3 regions of the Chryseobacterium sp. SIMBA_038 genome follow, and region 1 is predicted to be linked to each of the others. Evidence: riboswitches for the same ligand, from Rfam matches in the RefSeq annotation. Region 1 holds a riboswitch; each other region holds the start of a gene.
The links. A riboswitch is a leader RNA that binds a small molecule or an ion and turns the genes downstream of it on or off. The one in region 1 is predicted to bind S-adenosylmethionine.

Region 1 (6,295 bases):
TTTGCAGCCCGACTTGAGCGGAAATCCTTTTTTATCTGGCAAAAGCGATGGAAAAAAAAGATTGGGAGCGGAAGGCGGATACAGCTGCCCAAATAATTAATCCAATGCCTGTTTCAGATCTGCGATGATATCGTCTACATTTTCCAGACCTACTGAACAACGAACCAAACCAGCCGTAATTCCTACTTCATTTCTTTCTTCATCTGATAGCTTCGAGTGCGTGGTAGAAGCCGGATGCGTAACAATTGTTCTGGTATCACCAAGATTTGCAGAAAGTGAACACATTTTTATTTTATCTAAAAAGTTTCTTCCGCCATCAATTCCGCCTTTGATCTCGAATGCAACGATATTTCCTCCCAGCTTCATCTGTTTTTTTGCCACTTCATAACTTGGATGAGAAGGCAGGAAAGGATATTTTGTCAATTCTACATTCGGATGACTTTCCAAGAACTCAGCTACTTTCAACGCGTTTTCACAATGTTTCTCAACACGGATTGCCAACGTTTCTAAACTCTTTGACAAAACCCAAGCGTTGAAAGGTGACATTGCAGGCCCCGTATTTCTTGCAAAAAGATAAATCTCACGAATAAAATCTTCTCTACCAACCGCTACTCCACCTAAAACGCGACCTTGACCGTCAATCAATTTCGTTGCTGAATGAACAACAACATCTGCACCATATTTAATAGGCTGTTGAAGATAAGGCGTTGCAAAACAATTATCTACAATAAAAATAAGATTATGTTTTTTCGCTATTTTCCCAAAAAATTCCAAATCTAATACTTCAATTGCAGGATTTGTAGGAGTCTCAAGATATAAGATCTTGGTATTTGGTTGAATATATTTTTCTACGTTTTCGGCATCTTCAGCTTTGAAATAGGTTGTTTCAATATTCCATTTCGGGAAATATTTTGTGAACAATGTGTGTGTAGATCCGAAAACCGACTGACAGCTTACAATATGATCTCCAGCATTTAACAAAGTCGCAAATGTTGAATAGATCGCTGCCATTCCCGTTGCGAAAGCATATCCTGCTTCTGCGCCTTCCATTTTCACAATTTTATCTGTGAATTCCGTAACATTAGGGTTTGAAAATCGGCTGTATAAATTCTTTGGTTTTTCTTCTGCAAAACTCGCTCTCATATCTTCTGCATCCTGAAAAATAAAGCTGGATGTAAGATATAACGGTGTAGAATGTTCATCAAACTGGGTTCTTTCAGTCTGCGTTCTTATTGCGAAGGTTTCAAAATTTTCGTTTTCCATTTCTATATTTTCCGTAGGTTTTATTTACGGTTGTTTGTTATTATTTCGTTACATAGGTTTCACCTACGGCTATTGATATTGAACCCTTCGGGTTCACTGATTATTTAGTTTCGCTTACTCTTAAAATATCTCCGAAAACACCTCTCGCAGTAACCTGAGCTCCGGCTCCGGCTCCCATAATTACGATTGGATTTTCACCATAACTCTCGGTATAAATTTCAAAGATTGAATCTGAACCTTTCAATTGTCCTAATGCGGAAGTCGCAGGAACAGAAATTAATTTCACATCTAATTCACCTTTATCTTTTTGTAAATCTCCATGCAAATCTCCAACATATCTCAATACGTGACCAGGTTCTTGGTTTTCTTTGATTTTTTGATATTCATCATCCAATTCATCCAATTTGGATAGGAATTCCGGTTTTGAAACGGAAAGTAAATTTTCAGGTACCAAATTTTGAACATTGATGTCATCGAATTCATTAATTAAGTCAAGTTCTCTCGCCAAAATCAATAATTTTCTCGCAACATCGTTTCCTGACAAATCTTCTCTTGGATCTGGTTCTGTAAATCCTTTTTCTAGGGCTTCATTGATGATTGTTGAAAACTTATCGTCTCTTAAAGAAAAATTGTTAAAAACATAACTCAATGTTCCGGAGAATACTCCTTTAATTCTTGTGATATTTTCTCCTGAAAGGTGTAAAAGTTTTATGGTATCGATTAACGGCAAACCCGCACCAACATTGGTTTCGTATAAATAACGTCTGTTATTTTTGTTCAACGTATATCTTAGTTTACGGTATTCTTCGATCGGAAGGGTGTTGAAAATTTTATTGGAAGAAACCAAGTCAAATCCATTTTCTGCCAATGCGTGATAGTTGTGAACAAAATCTTTGCTCGCTGTGTTATCAACAACGATAAGATTTTCCAGTTGATTTTCTTTTGAAAACTTAATTAACTCCTGAACATCTGATGGATTTTCTGCAGCTAAAACCTCATCACTCCAATTGCTATCAAATCCTGTTTTGTTGAAGGCAATTTTTCTTGAATTAGCAACCGCTACAACCTTAAGATCGATTTTTTTACGTCTTCTGATTTCTTCTGACGATTGTAAAACCTGTTCTATCAAAGTCTTTCCAACATTTCCGTGGCCGATAATTGCTAAATGAACCGTTTTTGGTTTTTTAGACGTCTCAGATTCGATGATATTTTTTGCTTTTTCGTCTTGCGAAGAAGTTACCACAATATTGATACGTTTTTCGCTTCCTACTTGATTTAAAAGCAATGGAAAAACGTTGTTTCTAGCTAATTCTGCCAACACTTTATTTAAGTCTTCTGCAACAAAACCTATTACAGAAACATTATTTATACTGTAAATCTGAGAAACTTTTCCCGATTTTCTTTCTGCTTCAAATTCGTCAATCAGACAATTAACCGCTTTTTCGGAATCAGCTTCCTGAACCAAAATTGATAATCCGTTTTCAATTGCCTGTTGAGAAATTACTCCAACACTGATTCTCGCTAAAGTAAGCGCTTTAAAAATTCTTCCGTCAATCCCGATTTCACCTAAGAAATCTTCTCCTTCAAATTTGATGATTGATCTGTTTTTTAAAAATTTTATTTCGTTAGCATTTTTCATCGTCTATAAAATATTTTTAATAATGTTATTTAATTGTTCGTATTCCATTAAGAAGGCATCGTGCCCATGAATTGATTTGATCTCGTGATAGAAAACATTTTCCTTTTTTTCTTTAAGCTTTTCAAAACACATTCGGATTTCAGAAGCAGGAAAGAATAAGTCTGTATCAACGGAGATCATGTGCATTCGCGCCCCGATTTTTTCCAGTTGAGTTTCTTCTGCATTAATGTTCATTAATAAATGATTCATCAGTTTATAAGATTTTAAACTAAATCTTTCGTTTAATGAATTTCCGTGATAAACAAGCCAATCTTCCGATTCTAAAAGCTGTTTTTCCTGATTGTATTTGTTTTGAAATCTATCGTTTAAAGATTGTGGTGTTCTATAACACAACATCGCATGAATTCTGGCTTTTTGCAGTGGTTTATCATTTCCATTTAATAAAAATTTCTGAACCAGACATTGTGCATGAAGCCAATCATGAGTTTTGTAATCGCAGGCAATAGGAATAAAAATTTCGGCAATCTGTTGATTTTTTACCAACATTTCCCAGCCGATTCCACCTCCTAGAGAACCTCCAATAATGGCGTACAAGTTTTTTATATTAAGTTTTTCAAGACCTTTTAAAAAGATATTGCCAATATCTGAAGGCGTGAAATCTTCATATTCATCAATTAAAAAATTATCATAGCCGTTTCCGGGAATGTTGAAGCACAGAACTGTATATTTATTTGTATCAATGACCTGATTTTCACCAATCAGTTTTTTCCACCATCCTTTTTCTCCAGAAACATCTGAATTTCCGGTTAAGGCATGATTAACTAAAATGATAGGTGCTGAAAACAGGTCTTTCCCGAAAAGCTGGTAGCTCAACGGGATATTGTATTCCTTTTTGGAATTTGTCTGATACGAAAGATTAATATAGTTTAGTTCTGTTTTCAATTCTATTATACTTTTTGATAATACAATTTGAAAATGCCACTAGAAATGGCTGAAAGAACTTCAGTAAGTTATCTGTCCAAAATTATATTTGGTAGAACGTAGCACCTTCTTCGCTTGCGCAAAGGGTTGCTAAGGTTTCACAGGGTCTATCCCTCAACCTTTCTTGATAACATTTTCAATATGTGAATGATCGAATGCTGCAAAGATAAAACTTTTATTTTAAAAATTTATAAAAATTTAATTTAATCTCGAAAAGCCTTTAAACAAAAGAGCTTCAGGGATATGTTACGTTTTATTCAGATTCCAAATGTTGGAATTATTTTTCAAAAAACTTACCTTCGTAATGAAAAGTGATGAAATATGAGTGTTGAAAAACAAAGACTACAAGATAAAGACTGGAAAAACTGGGGACCGTATGTAAGCAACCGACAATGGGGAAATGTGCGTGAAGACTACAGTCCGGACGGTAATGCGTGGGGATCTACAAGTCATGATAAAGCGGAAAGTTATGCTTACAGGTGGGCAGAAGAAGGCATCGCCGGAATCTCGGATCCGAAGCAGCTTTTATGTTTTGCCCTTTCTTTCTGGAACAAAAAAGATAAAATGGTAAAAGAGCGATTTTTCGGGTTGAGCAATCATCAGGGAAATCATGGCGAAGACATCAAAGAACTCTTTTATTACTTAGATAACACACCTACTCATAGCTATATGAAGATGGTGTACAAATATCCTATTAACGAATTTCCGTACGACCAAATTATTGCCGAGAACGGAAGACGAAGCAAAAAAGAACCCGAATACGAGCTTTTTGACACCGGAATTTTTGATAACGATGAGTACTTCGATATTTTCATTGAATATTGTAAAGCTGAGCATAATGATATTTTAGTAAGAGTAACGGTAGCCAACAGAAGTCAGAAAGAGGCTCCGATATTGGTTGCTCCGACCGTATGGTTCAGAAATAACTGGAAATGGGGTTACAACGTTTACAAAGGTCAGTTGAATGCCTCTTCGGAAAACTGTATCGATATTAATCACGACAGTATTTCTATTAAAAAATTCTACTCGAGAAAGGATAATTCCAACAGTGTTTTTTGTGAAAATGAAACGAATGCTCCTAAATTATACGGAACGCTTTATTCTGGAAATACGTATTTTAAAGACGGAATTAATGATCATATTATCTACGGAAGCAACACTGTAAACCCTGAAAAACAGGGCACAAAGGCTTCTTTTTTAATTGATGAAATGATTGGAGCGGGAGAATCAAAAACCTTTGATTTCAGACTTTCTCCGAATGAAACAGATGAACCATTTAATCACTTTGATGAAATTTTTAATGCAAGAATTTCTGAAGCTGATGAATATTATAACGACATTCAGCATGATGTAAGCAGTGAGGACGAAAAAAATGTGCAAAGACAAGCCTTCGCAGGCCTACTTTGGAACAAACAGTTTTATCATTACAATGTTGGAAAATGGTTAAAAGGTGATCCCAATTTTGAAGCTCCGAGAGATTTCAACAATTATGTAAGAAATACGGAGTGGAATCACATGCACAACAAAGACATCATTTCCATGCCCGACAAGTGGGAATATCCTTGGTATGCAACTTGGGATCTGGCTTTCCATTGTGTTCCTTTTGCCATCATTGATGCAGAATTTGCCAAAAACCAACTTCTTTTATTAACCAAAGAATGGTACATGCATCCCAACGGTCAACTTCCTGCCTATGAATGGAATTTAAGTGATGTAAATCCGCCTGTTCATGCATGGTCTTGTTTCCGGGTTTTTAAAATCGATGAAAAAACAAACGGGAAACCGGATCTTTTATTCTTAGAAAAAGTTTTTCAAAAACTGCTTCTTAACTTCACTTGGTGGGTAAATAGAAAAGATAAAAGCGGGAATAATATTTTCGGTGGAGGTTTCTTAGGACTTGATAATATTGGTGCTTTTGACCGAAATATGGAATTAAAAGACGGTCAACATCTCGAACAAGCCGATGGAACGAGCTGGATGGCAATGTATGCCCTGAATATGATGAGAATGGCAATGGAATTAGCTCAATATTATCAGGTTTATGAAGATATGGCCATCAAATTCTTTGAACATTATCTTTATATCGCTGAAGCCATGGAAAATATGGGAGACGGCAAAGAAGGCTTGTGGAACGAAGAAGACGGGTTTTTCTATGATGTTTTACAGCTAGGAAACGGCGAAAGTGTTTCTTTACGTTTGAGAAGTATTGTTGGATTAATTCCATTGTTTGCGGTAGAGGTTATTGATCATCATTTGCTTGATAAAATGCCCAATTTCACCACAAGAATGGAATGGATTTTAAAAAATAAACCTGAACTTACGAAATTGGTTTCTCATTGGGAAGAGGAAGGACACGGGAGAAAGCATTTGATGAGTATTCTTCGTAAAAACAGACTCTCAAAAGTATTGACA
Region 2 (6,295 bases), on a different contig from region 1:
CGCTAAACTTGTCGTCAAACCTCCCATCACTTTCGGAAGGGATGATCCCTGCAATGTTTTTGTAGCTTTTGCGTATTCCGAAGTTGTTCCTTCCACGGTATTTCCGTTGGCATCGGTTGTAACTGTTTTCCAAAGCGGATTTCCGTTGCTTGGATCTACCCCAACCCATTCAGGAATGAAGAAATCGTAAATTGATCCTCCAACCTGTAACAGTTTTGTTCCACTTACGATTGAACCTTTTGGAAGTTTCGTGATTTCATTTTTTAAAGTGCTTAAATTAAGATCAACATTCCATTCAAAATCGCTTGTTTTAATGGGTGTTGTGAACAATGAAAACTCAAAACCTGTATTTTTTAATTCACCAATATTCGCCTGATAATCAGTGAAACCAAGTGACGGCGCTAAAGGCATTCCAAATAAAAGATCCTTACTTTGACGTTGGAAATATTCTACATTACCTTTAATTCTGTTTTTCAAAATCGCAAATTCCAAACCTACATTTAAGTTAAGATTGGTTTCCCATTTCAAATCAGGAGTTGGCAATTTACTTGCAACCGTTCCTCCTTCACCTAAATTATTGTAAAAAGTATACAAACTTTGGTAAGCATAATAGGTGCTTAATTTATCATTTCCTTGTCCACCATAACTTGCACGAAGCGTCAATTGGTTGAAGAGATTTAAGTCTTTAATAAAAGTTTCGTTGGATGCTTTCCAAGAACCTCCCACAGACCAAAACGTTCCCCATCTATTTTCAGGAGAGAATCTTGAAGACCCGTCCGATCTTACTGATCCCGAAAGGAAATATTTATTCTGATAATCATATTCTGCTTTTCCTAAGAAACTCAATAATCCTAATTTATCACTGCTTCCACTGAAACCACCTAACAACGCAGCAGCATCCGGCTCATAATAATATGGAAGTGAAAATTGACTTCTGCTTCCTGAAATCGTCTGATATTCATAATGATAAAATTCCTGACCACCCAAAATATTAATGTGGTGCTGTCCGAATTTCTTATCGTAAGTCAAAATATTACTCGTCGTGTAAGAAAGCGTTCTAGAATTGGTTTTCGTCACCGATCCTCCAATTTCTGCACCCTCTCCCAATAATGGATTGGTGTAATAATGACCGTTATAATTCACTAAATCAACAGAGAAACTTGTTCTGAATTTAAGCTCCGGCAAGAAAGTAAATTCTGCAAAACCCTTTCCTGAAAAGTTATCTTCTCTGTTTTCATTTTTATCTAAAGGCAACGTTGCGGCTGCATTTTCATTCTGCAAAGCACTTGTTGGTCTATATTTTCCGAAATCGTAAATGTAATTTCCGTTGGAATCCAACTTATAACTTCCGTCTGCATTTCTTTCATAATAAGGATAAAAAGACGGAATCACTCTCGCTGCATTGATCACATTATCCGTTCTTGAATCTGATGATGGCGGTGCTTCCTGAAGACTGTTTGTATACGCTAAATTTGCTCCAACATTCAACCATTTTTTGACTTCAGAGTTGATCTTTAATCTTGTGCTATATTTTTTAAAACCAGATTCTATCGCAATTCCTTTATCATCCAAATATCCTAAAGAGAAAAAATAATTGCTTTTTTCATTTCCTCCGCTGAAATCTAAGTCAACCTGGTTTCTTGAAGCTGTTCTTTGCAAAATATCTTTCCAATTGTCATTCCATAACGCGGTTGCACCTGTCAAAAGTTTCCCGTCTGTTCCTACAGGATTGGGATAGCTTGCTCCATAAGGATTAATTCCCAAAGCATTCACCAAATTATCAGTTGCCATTTGCGCTGCCTGCTGGGAAGAAACCTGACTTGATTTATACCCATTCCTCAGTGCTTCCCAATATAATTCGTAATATTGATCGGTTGATACCTGTTCATAATCTTTTACTGCTCTGCTAGAAAAACCCTGACTGATATTAAAATTCACTCTAGCCTCCCCTTTTTTACCAGATTTTGTCGTGATAATGATAATTCCGTTAGCTCCTCTTGAACCATACAACGAACTTGCCGTTGCATCTTTCAAAACACTGATTGATTCAATATCGTTTGGACTGATCGAGTTGATATTTCCATCAAAAGGAATTCCGTCAACGACAAACAATGGATTGCTTGAAGCACTTACCGAACCAATTCCACGAATTCTGATAGAAGCTGTAGAACCCGGCTGTCCAGAAGAGCTTACCGCCTGAAGCCCAGAAACTTGTCCTTCTAATGCTTTTGTGATGTTTGTAACCGGTCTGGTATTGATTTTTTCACTTGAAATCGTTGCTACCGAACCTGTATAACTTGTTTTTTTAGCTTTTCCGTAAGCTACTACGACAACTTCATCTATTTCTTTCTCACGAAGTGTATCTTTTTTTGTTTCCTGACCGTGTACACTGATAATTCCTAAGAAAAATACAGCAACAGGTGGAATCCAAATTTTAGAATTAATTAAATCTTTGCTAATCATAATCAATTTTATTTATCAAATATTAAAAATTTACCCTTTGCAGAAAAGACAGCAAAGGGTATCGATAAATACGATTAACCAAATGCTTATTGTTCCTTTAAAGGCTGAATGTAACACCTTGCCAAGAGCAGGTTGTTAAGATTTCATAGGGTCAGTTCCCTCCATCTTTCTTTATAAGCCGATCGAAATATGAATGCAAAGCTAAAAACAAATAGTCTACAAAACAAGTAGACTTTAAAATTTTTAATTATAATTTTATGAAAATTAAGTTAATTTAAACTTAAAAATCACTAAAATAGACACTTATACAAAATGTTAAATTTTCAAATATGAGAAATATCATTAAAAATAATGCAAAAGAGTATTTTCACCAAAAATGAAATATTTAAGCCTTAATTGAAAAAAGTTTTTAATTTTATAGAATGAAAATTTTAATCATCAATGGTCCTAATTTGAACTTGTTAGGCACAAGAGAACCAGAAATTTACGGAACAGTTTCTATGGAAGATTATTTGGAAAATTTGCAATCTGAATTTCCTTCTTATGAAATACAATATTATCAATCAAATATTGAAGGTGAGTTAATTAACAGACTTCAGGAAGATGATTTTGATGCGTTGGTGATTAATCCGGGAGCTTTTACGCATTATTCTTATGCGATTGCGGATTGTTTAAAAAATATTCAGAAGCAGAAAGTAGAAGTTCATATTAGTAATATTTACAAAAGAGAAGAATTTCGACAAAAATCTGTGACGGCAGCGAATAGTGATGCGGTTTTATCCGGTTTTGGGATGGATGGATACAGGCTTGCCATTTTGAGTTTGAAATAAATTTTATTAAGATTGAAAATAAGAGATGCTTCGACTCCGCTCAGCATGACAGTTCTAATACTAACTGTCACATTTAACAGCACATTTTTAGCGATGTCATGCTGAGCGGAGTCGAAGCATCTAAATATTATATACAGAAAAATCCTCATCGTTTGATGAGGATTTCTATTTTTAGTTTGTTGTCTGTTGTTGTAATTGAGGTCCGGAAGCGATAAGCTTTTTCCCTTCTTCTGTATTACAATACTGATCAAAATTTTTGATATATTTTGCAGCAAGATCTTTTGCTTTTTCTTCCCACTCAGTAACTTCGCTGTATGTATTTCTAGGATCTAAAATACCTTCAGAAACGTTTGGTAATTCAGTAGGAATCTCCAAATTCATAATTGGAATTCTAGTTTTTGGAGCATTCTCGATAGATCCATCAATGATCGCATCAATAATTGCTCTTGTATCTTTTAAAGAAATTCTCTTTCCGGTACCATTCCAACCTGTGTTTACCAAATAAGCTTTTGCACCATGTTCTTTCATTTTTCCGATCAATGTTTTAGAATACATTGTTGGATGTAATGTTAAGAACGCTTCACCAAATGCTGGTGAGAAAGATGGTTCAGGTTCAGTGATTCCTCTTTCAGTTCCGGCTAATTTTGAAGTATAACCGCAAAGGAAGTGATATTGAGCTTGGTTTTCATCCAAAACAGAAACCGGAGGCAATACTCCGAACGCATCAGCAGAAAGGTAAACAATCTTGCTTGCGTGACCTGCTTTTGAAGGTAAAACAATTTTATTAATATGATAAATCGGATAAGAAACTCTCGTGTTTTCTGTGATTGATCCGTCAGTATAATCAGAAACTCCGTTGTTTACGACAACGTTTTCAAGAAGTGCATCTCTTTTAATTGCTCTGAAAATATCCGGTTCTTTTTCTTCAGAAAGATCGATTACTTTTGCATAACAACCACCTTCGTAGTTAAATACACCGTTGTTATCCCAACCATGTTCGTCATCACCGATCAAATATCTTTTCGGATCTGCAGATAAAGTTGTTTTTCCTGTTCCAGAAAGTCCGAAGAAAAGAGCAACATCTCCTTCTTCACCTACGTTTGCAGAACAGTGCATTGATGCCATTCCTTTTAATGGAAGGTAATAATTCATCATTGCGAACATTCCTTTTTTCATTTCTCCACCGTACCAGGTTCCTCCAATGATCTGAAGTTTTTCAGTAAGGTTGAACATTACGAAGTTTTCAGAATTTAATCCTTGTGCTTCCCAATTCGGGTTTGTCGTTTTAGAACCGTTGATTACTGTGAAATCAGGCTCTCCGAAGTTTTCCAGCTCGTAGTGAGAAGGACGGATAAACATATTAGTAACGAAATGCGCCTGCCATGCAACTTCAACGATGAATCTTACTTTAAGTCTTGTATCTGTATTTGTTCCACAAAAAGCATCTACAACATAAATTTTCTTAGAAGTTGAAAGTTGGTTCAACACTAATTCCTTACAAGACTGGAAAATTTCTGAAGAAGTCGGTAAATTAACTTTACCATCCCAGAAAATTGTGTCTTTTGTAACATCATCCTGTACAATGTATCTATCTTTAGGAGAACGACCTGTGAAAATTCCTGTTTTTACTGATACCGCACCAGATTCTGTAAGCTCTGCTTTCTCAAAGCCTTGGTTTTCAGGAGAAATTTCAGCTTGATACAACTCTTCATAAGAAGGATTATATTGAATTTCATAGTCTCCTTTAATCCCTAATTTTTCTAAATCTTGGATGATTTTAGCGTGTTTCATTTTACTTATATTTTCTATTTCTTTTTTGGGTTCAACAAAATTAATATTAATTAATTGTTAAAGGTGGTTTAAATATAATGATATAAGTCAGATTGGCAAATAAAAATAGGACTTTGTAAAATGCTGATTATAAATTAATTATATCAGACCATTCAAAAACAGTAGTAAAACCTTTTCCCCAAAAATAGTCCTTAAAGCCATCAAATTTGGCACTCATGACAAAATCTCCACCCCAAGCACCCAAACTTTTAACAAATGAAGGGCAATCGGCGAAAAACTTTTGTTTAACTGTGGGAATTTCAAGAAAATCTGATATTTTTTGCTCATGAACTAACATTAGTTCGGAAAAATTTTCCAATTCGTTACATAGTAAAATATTTCTTGTAAGATTCGAAAATTCATCGACCAGTTTTTGAGACTTAATTTTAGACTTGTAAAAATTGATTCCTTCACGGCTATCCTGCTTCTGATTTAGGTGAATAAAAATAAGCTCATTTTTAAAAGAAGGATCAAAATTTACCCTTTCATATTTGATCTCAGGTTTGCTTTGAAAAAGGACGGCAGATTTCTCTTTTGCCACGGCAATATCGTAACCGCTTCCACCCAAACTGATAGAATTTAAATGAAAAGGATCAATTTCAGCCCATTCTCCGAGATTATTCATCAAAGTAGAGCTACTTCCAAGACCATAATCTGCAGGAAACTGAAGGTTTGTTTTTAAATAATAAGAATGTGTGCTTTTGAATTTGGTTTCAGAAAGACTCTGAACGTTTTTTAAGGTTTTAAGGATAAATTCAGCACTAGAAGTAATGTTGGTTTCTAAGATCTGCCAATTTTCGTAATCGATGACAGCTTTTAACCATAATTTGTTTTGATGATAAGCTTCCCAAATGATCAAAAATTTCCCATCCGGATTTTCATCAAAGAAAAACTCTTGTCCTAGCTTGGTGGGTACCGCTAAGACAAGAGCTCCGTCTATCGCGAAATATTCTGAAGTAAGCATTAGCTTTCCCGGTGAAAATATCTCGCCCATAATTTTTTTATTTGATTAAATTGCAGAAGCAACGTCTACAGAACCATCAATTTTCTTGATTAGCCCTTGAAGCGTTTTTCCTGGTCCAACTTCAATAAAATTAGTTGCACCGTCTTTAATCATATTTTGAACTGACTGCGTCCATTTTACGGGACCTGTCAATTGTGCAATCAAGTTT
Region 3 (6,295 bases), on a different contig from region 1:
GGGAAATGAAAGTCTGTGATCTTTGTTTCCGTGTAATTTCCTGCTAAATTGATGTTTAAATTCCCACCAGCTAATTTCAAGTCGTAGGAAACAACCAAATCAACCCCTTTTGTTTCGGTATCAATTGCGTTGGCGAAGAATCTTCCACTTTCTGCTACATTATTTTCTCCAACTAATTTAGGATCAGACAATCTTTCATCAGTGATATTGCTGGTGATCACAATTCTGTCCTTTACTCCAATCCAATATCCATCTAATGTGATGAAAAGTCCTTTGGCAGGTTTTAAAGTAAATCCAAGACTTGCATTGACAGAAGTTTCCTGTTTTAATTTATCAAAACCAAGAACCTCAGCCGCTTTACTGTCAGTAGTAAAAATTCCTTTTCTTACAATCCCAATTCCTGAAGTTGAAATATCTGCATATGAGTTATTAAAATATTGCTGTTGCAAAGAAGGTGCTCTGAAACCTGTTCCCACCGCTCCACGAATTGCATAGTTTTTTATAAATTCATATCTCACTGCTAATTTTCCATTCAAAGTATTTCCGAAATCAGAATAATTTTCAAATCTTGCAGCAGCATCGATATTTAATTTTTTATCTAAATCATAAGAAACATCCGCATAAACCGCAGTAGAATGTCTTGATTTTTTTAATGCATTATCAGGCGAAAAGCCCATAAATGATTGTGATCCACCCGCGCCAATTACATCGGAATCCGGTGTGGTAGACGTCGCTACATTTCCATAAATGTCATAAGTTGCGTAGGATGCTTCATCTCCAGCCTTGATTTGATATTGCTCAAATCTAAATTCTCCTCCAAAAGCAACATTGAAATTATTTAAGTTTTTAGAAACATCAAGGTTAATGGTATTTTGAAGAAAACTGTGTGCTCCTGCATAAAAACTTGTCGGAGATTTCGCGCCTAAAGAAGCATTATTGGTATTGTTAACATTATAATTGAATGTATTGCTTCCGAAAGTATTGCTCAGATCAAAAAGCCAGTCGTTTACATTGTATTTCGTTCCGACAGCGTAAGAAAGATCGTAGACCTGAGATTTTAAATTAGCCTGAAAACCGTTTGGATAAATTGAAGAAACAATATTCGAAGTCTCACTTGGAAGCCTTCTAAAGCCAAAACCTTCGCCTTCTTTTAAACTAAATCCTCCAAAAGTGTAGAGTTTAAAATGATCATTAAAAGGATATTCTGCATTGAAAAATAACTGAGCCTGTTTTATCTGCGCGTCACCGATTTGGAAATTGAAATCGTCGCGGGTTAAACCATTTTGAGCAATTAAGACATCATCATAAGCTCTTGAAATCTGACTTCCTGTTCCGCCGTCTGTAGGATCTGCAAAAGGATAAGCAAAATAATTTCCATAACTTCCTGATGCGATCGGAGAAACATTGGGAAGAGCTATTCCGTTTACAGAAATTGCTCCGTTATTGTTGACAACATTTAAATTTGATTGATCATAAATAATCAAATCGTGATTCTGTGTTCTCGTCGTTTTCCCTCTTTGACTTAGCTGTAAAGACAAATTGATATAACTTTTATCCTTTCCTAAAGAAGTTCCGTAATTGACTGCTCCCTGATAGGTTTCGCCGTCATTTCTACCTGATAATCCGTAGTTCAAACTTGCAGAAGCGCCTATATCTTTTTTAAGAATGATATTAATGACACCTGCAATGGCATCAGAACCGTATTGTGCAGCCGCTCCATCTCTCAAAACCTCAATTCTGTCGATCGCAATCACAGGAACTGTGCTTAAGTCTGTCCCAACAGAGCCGTTCCCAACTGTATTTTGATAATTAACTAATGATGTAGTGTGCCTTCTTTTTCCATTCACCAAAACCAAAACCTGATCGGGTCCCATTCCTCTTAACGTCATCGGATCAATATGTTCTGTTCCATCAGATGCAGATTGTCTCACCGCATTGAAAGAAGGAATTACATAATTTAATAGATCCTGAACCGTTGTTTGAGGTGCAGATTTTTGTATTTTTTCAATATTGATAACATCTACCGGAACAGGTGTTTCCAGTTTCGTTCTTTTAGCATTTCGGTTTCCGACGATAATGACGTCTTCGATTTGTTTTTCTTTTTCAAGTTCCTGAGCCGATACGAAAACCGCTCCAAGCAATAGTACAGATATGCTTAGTTTCTTCATCTTTTGTTTTTTGCAAAATTAATAATAAACCCGGACGGACAAAAATCCGCCAACAAAGATTGTCAAGAAATGGAATGAATATTGAGAATATTGACTTCACTTATCTTCTCCCAATTGGGTTGGAGTTAGCACCTTTACACATTGAAAACGTGCCGGTTGCTAAGGTTTCACAGGGCCAAATCCCTCCACCTTTCTTGATAAATCTACAGCAAAGGTAGACTAATAATTTTAATTGGCAAAAATTGTGAATTTTTAAAGGTGAATGGTCAATGGTGAAATGTGAATTTTAGTGTGAATGAAAAAGAGAGGCAATTTTCATTACCTCTCTTTTGTTTAATTATACATTATGTTTATCTTATTTAATAATCATCTTTTGGATAGCAATTCCTGTTTCAGATTTTAAATGAACAAGATAAGTCCCGGCAGGATAATTTGCTTTTAATTCATAAGTTCCGGATTCATTTTTAAGCTTAATGGAATCCATTTTTTTACCACTCATGTCATAAATTATAATTTCGCCGTTTTTGGCTTTATGATAAACTAATTTCGCTAAACCGTTTTTAACAGGATTGTCTGCAATTTGAAGTGATAATTTATTTTCTGCATTTACATCGACTGTAGATAAAGTTCCTGTGTAGTTTCCGAAAATCCTAAATTCTCCCGGCTGAAGATTAATCGGAGTCGTTGTAGAAGAAACTACTGATACTGTGTTATCCAGTAAGTTTTTCCACTGTCCAGCGTACGGGAAGTAAGGCACAACATCTTTTGCAGAAGTATCATAATTAGCTATAACTACAACATTCTGAACAGTACTCGCCGTGTTATCATACACATAAATTCTGGTAATTAATCCATTCGGATCATTAGTAAGATTGTTTGATTCTACAGAATATGTTTTTGATTTAAATACCGGATACAAATTTCTAAGATTAATGATCTGAGCCCAAGTATCATAAACTGCCTTTCTGTTCGCATTAGTGTCATATCCTAAAGAAAAAGCAATTGGCTTCTCATCTGTTCGGCAACCATTGTTGATAGATCCGTCTCCACATCTGTTGATGCTGAATTCATAACCCAATTCACCAAACTGCCAGATCATTTTCGGGCCGGGAATCGTGAAGAATGTTGCTCCGAAAGTTTTCATTCTATTTAAAGCTGTGTTTAGACTTTTAACATCGTAAGCTCCGTTTACAGCTCCGTAAGAAATATTTTTAAACATTAATCTTTCTTCATCATGGCTTTCTCCATACCCAACTGCGTGCATATTGGTAAAACCGTGAAGCGTGTGATTCATTCTGTCAAAGTTGCTGTTTTCTTTGTAGCCCATCGTATTTTGATTGTACGCGCCATTTTGATTATTCCAAAGCATTACACCTTTTCCCTCTGCAACTCTGTAATTTGCCCATTGCTGTTCTTCTGCATCTGTTCCTAAATGTTCAAAAATCATATAAGAATTCGGGTCAATTGCCCACTGTTTGTCAGCATAATATTTCATGATGTCTACTCTGTCCTGCTGATAAGCATTGGTACAGGTTTCATCATTTTCAGAACAGCTTTGGGTGAAACCTTTTGTAAGATCCCAACGGAAACCGTCGATATGATATTCAGTTAGCCATTGTTGCAAAGTTCTTTCAACGTAATATTTAGTTGACGGACTTGTATGGTTAAAATCATTGAAAACATTGTACGAATGTTTCGGAACTGTATTAAAATATGGGTTATTTGGAGCTACATCACCGTAACCGTCTCCATCAGGATCAATATTCCAAAGTCTTACCAACGGAGAACGCCCTGTTGCATGATTGAAAGCTACATCCAGTATCACAGCGATCCCATTGTAATGGCACAAATCAACAAATTCCTTGAATTTTTCCGGTGTTCCGTATGCTTTATCTAATGCATAATGGAATGACGTATTGTATCCCCAAGAAAGATTGCCTTCAAATTCCATGATTGGCATCAATTCAATCGCATTGATTTTTAAATTCTTTAAATAAGTAATTTTATTGATTAATGACTGCCAGTTTTTTTCCTGTGTAAAGTCTCTCAATAACAATTCGTAAACAACAAGATCTTCTTTGTTGGGTCTCTGGAAACTTGTAGTCTGCCAGTTGTAAGGAGTCTGCCCAGTTTTAAACATAGAAACCTCAAAGCCCTGTCCTGCAGGAAACGGAGGTAAATTCGGATACGTTGTAGCCGAGATCCACTGATCATCATAAGAAGACAATATTTGTGGAGAAAAAGGATCTGCTACTTTTCTAAGATCGTTGGTTCTGTATTGGAAAGTATACAATTGAGAAGGCGTGATACCCGTTAATTCAATCCAATAAAGATCAGGATTTGTGGTATCTCTTTTCATTAAATAAGCATCATTCACAGCCCAGTTATTGAAACTTCCGATTACATGAACGAAATTTTTAAACGGAGCATACAACGCAAGTCCAACTCTGGTATTATCTGTCGGATGATAGTTGATTCCCTGCTTTATCCATGTCGGAATCGCTTCAGAAACAACATTTCTTGGCGTTTGTAAAATGAACGTTGCATTTTTTGTATTTGAGTTTGCATCTGTTGCAATTAATTCCATATTTGCATCTGCAGTTACGGTATAATTGTAAGAATATGAAGTAGAAGGCGTTGAAGTAGAATTCACAACAGTTCCATTGGCTTTCAACTGAAATGTAGAATTAACATTAGTTGTAGCCGTCACATTAACAGAATTTCCCACCGGAACCGATGTCAAACTGTTCGCTAAAGGATTGGTTAAGTTTAAATTTAAAACACCAACATTTACAAAACTATCTACCGTCTGGTGACTTCCCGTTTTATCTTTCAACAAAAACCCAAATCTTCCGATTCCTGTTCTGTTATAAAATGATGTCGGAGTAAAAGTTAAAGAATACGTATCTGCTGTTGAATTATAGCTTAATTTATTTAAGTCATTAGAATCTCCCCAACTCCCATTGGTAGGGCAATCCTGACTATTACTGTAATTCGTATCTAAAGACCACGTCCACATATAAACAGCATTATTGGCAACTCCCCAGGCAGACTCATCGATCTGACTTCCGGGTACCGTTAATGTAATCTGATCCGTCTCATTGAACGGATTTGGTGTAACTGTATAGCTTATCTGCCCAAAAATAAGGACTGTCATAAACAACAATACACTCGAATAAAATTTCCTCATAAAAGTTTGTTTTTTTTAGTTAGTACGATACGAATGTAATTTAATTTTTGAGAATTATTTATATTTTGATCTAAAAACATGCATTTTAACGATTTAAGTATTATGCATTGACGAGTATTTTCTGTCCCCGATATTTTTTAAGTTGTATGATTGTCTAATTCACTCCTGACTTTGTCCAGTTCATATTCATTGCCATGGTTTTGAGTAAATCCGCGATTTACTTTTGCTCCAGAAATTTTAAAGAAATCAAAATAATTTTTAATCTAAAACAATTATAGCAATGAAAATAAATCAGACTCATAAAAGAAATTTTCAGACAATAGCTGCAACAGCTTTTCTATTTATTTCAACATCAGGTTTTGCACAACAGCTTACAACAGGAAGTAATAAAAATTCGGAGGAAATTCGTCCTTTTCATATTCATGTTTCAGACAATGCTCTTAATGAACTTCGTCAACGTATTAATACAACGAGATGGCCCGATAAAGAAACGGTAACCGATCAGTCTCAGGGTGTAAAATTAGATCAGATCAAAAATTTAGCTAATTATTGGGGAACAGATTACGACTGGCGTAAAGCCGAAGCAAAACTGAACGCTCTTCCACAGTTTGTCACTAATATTGACGGACTTGATATTCAATTTGTTCATATTAAATCTAAACATAAAAATGCACTTCCATTAATTATCACTCACGGATGGCCGGGTTCTGTTTTTGAACTTTTAAAAGTAGTCGGTCCACTTACAGATCCCACAGCGTACGGTGGAAAAGCAGAAGATGCTTTTGATCTCGTTATCCCATCAATGCCCGGTTATGGATTTTCAGAAAAGCCAAAAACGACAGGATGGGGACCGGAAAAAATAGGAAATGCATGGGATATTTTGATGAAGCGTCTCGGATACAAAAATTACGTTTCACAAGGAGGAGATTGGGGTTCT

Region 2: it holds a riboswitch for S-adenosylmethionine, as region 1 does, so the genes downstream of both, SB689_RS06845 (SusC/RagA family TonB-linked outer membrane protein) here and SB689_RS21335 (alpha/beta fold hydrolase) in region 1, are expected to answer to the same signal.
Region 3: it holds a riboswitch for S-adenosylmethionine, as region 1 does, so the genes downstream of both, SB689_RS09955 (TonB-dependent receptor plug domain-containing protein) here and SB689_RS21335 (alpha/beta fold hydrolase) in region 1, are expected to answer to the same signal.

What each region holds. Positions count from the first base shown of each region.
Region 1 covers NZ_JAWRXH010000011.1:1,712-8,006, reverse strand. Annotated here, with positions in the region: gene SB689_RS21345 (O-succinylhomoserine sulfhydrylase) at 97-1,263, opposite strand; gene SB689_RS21340 (ACT domain-containing protein) at 1,364-2,902, opposite strand; gene SB689_RS21335 (alpha/beta fold hydrolase) at 2,906-3,844, opposite strand; SAM riboswitch class I at 3,910-4,017, opposite strand; gene SB689_RS21330 (MGH1-like glycoside hydrolase domain-containing protein) at 4,205-6,295, shown strand, end outside.
Region 2 covers NZ_JAWRXH010000002.1:138,645-144,939, forward strand. Annotated here, with positions in the region: gene SB689_RS06845 (SusC/RagA family TonB-linked outer membrane protein) at 1-2,463, opposite strand, end outside; SAM riboswitch class I at 2,547-2,643, opposite strand; gene SB689_RS06850 (type II 3-dehydroquinate dehydratase) at 2,886-3,293, shown strand; gene pckA (phosphoenolpyruvate carboxykinase (ATP)) at 3,465-5,084, opposite strand; gene SB689_RS06860 (GYDIA family GHMP kinase) at 5,212-6,117, opposite strand; gene fabD (ACP S-malonyltransferase) at 6,133-6,295, opposite strand, start outside.
Region 3 covers NZ_JAWRXH010000002.1:803,086-809,380, reverse strand. Annotated here, with positions in the region: gene SB689_RS09955 (TonB-dependent receptor plug domain-containing protein) at 1-2,168, opposite strand, end outside; SAM riboswitch class I at 2,266-2,372, opposite strand; gene SB689_RS09950 (alpha-amylase family glycosyl hydrolase) at 2,524-5,358, opposite strand; gene SB689_RS09945 (epoxide hydrolase family protein) at 5,639-6,295, shown strand, end outside.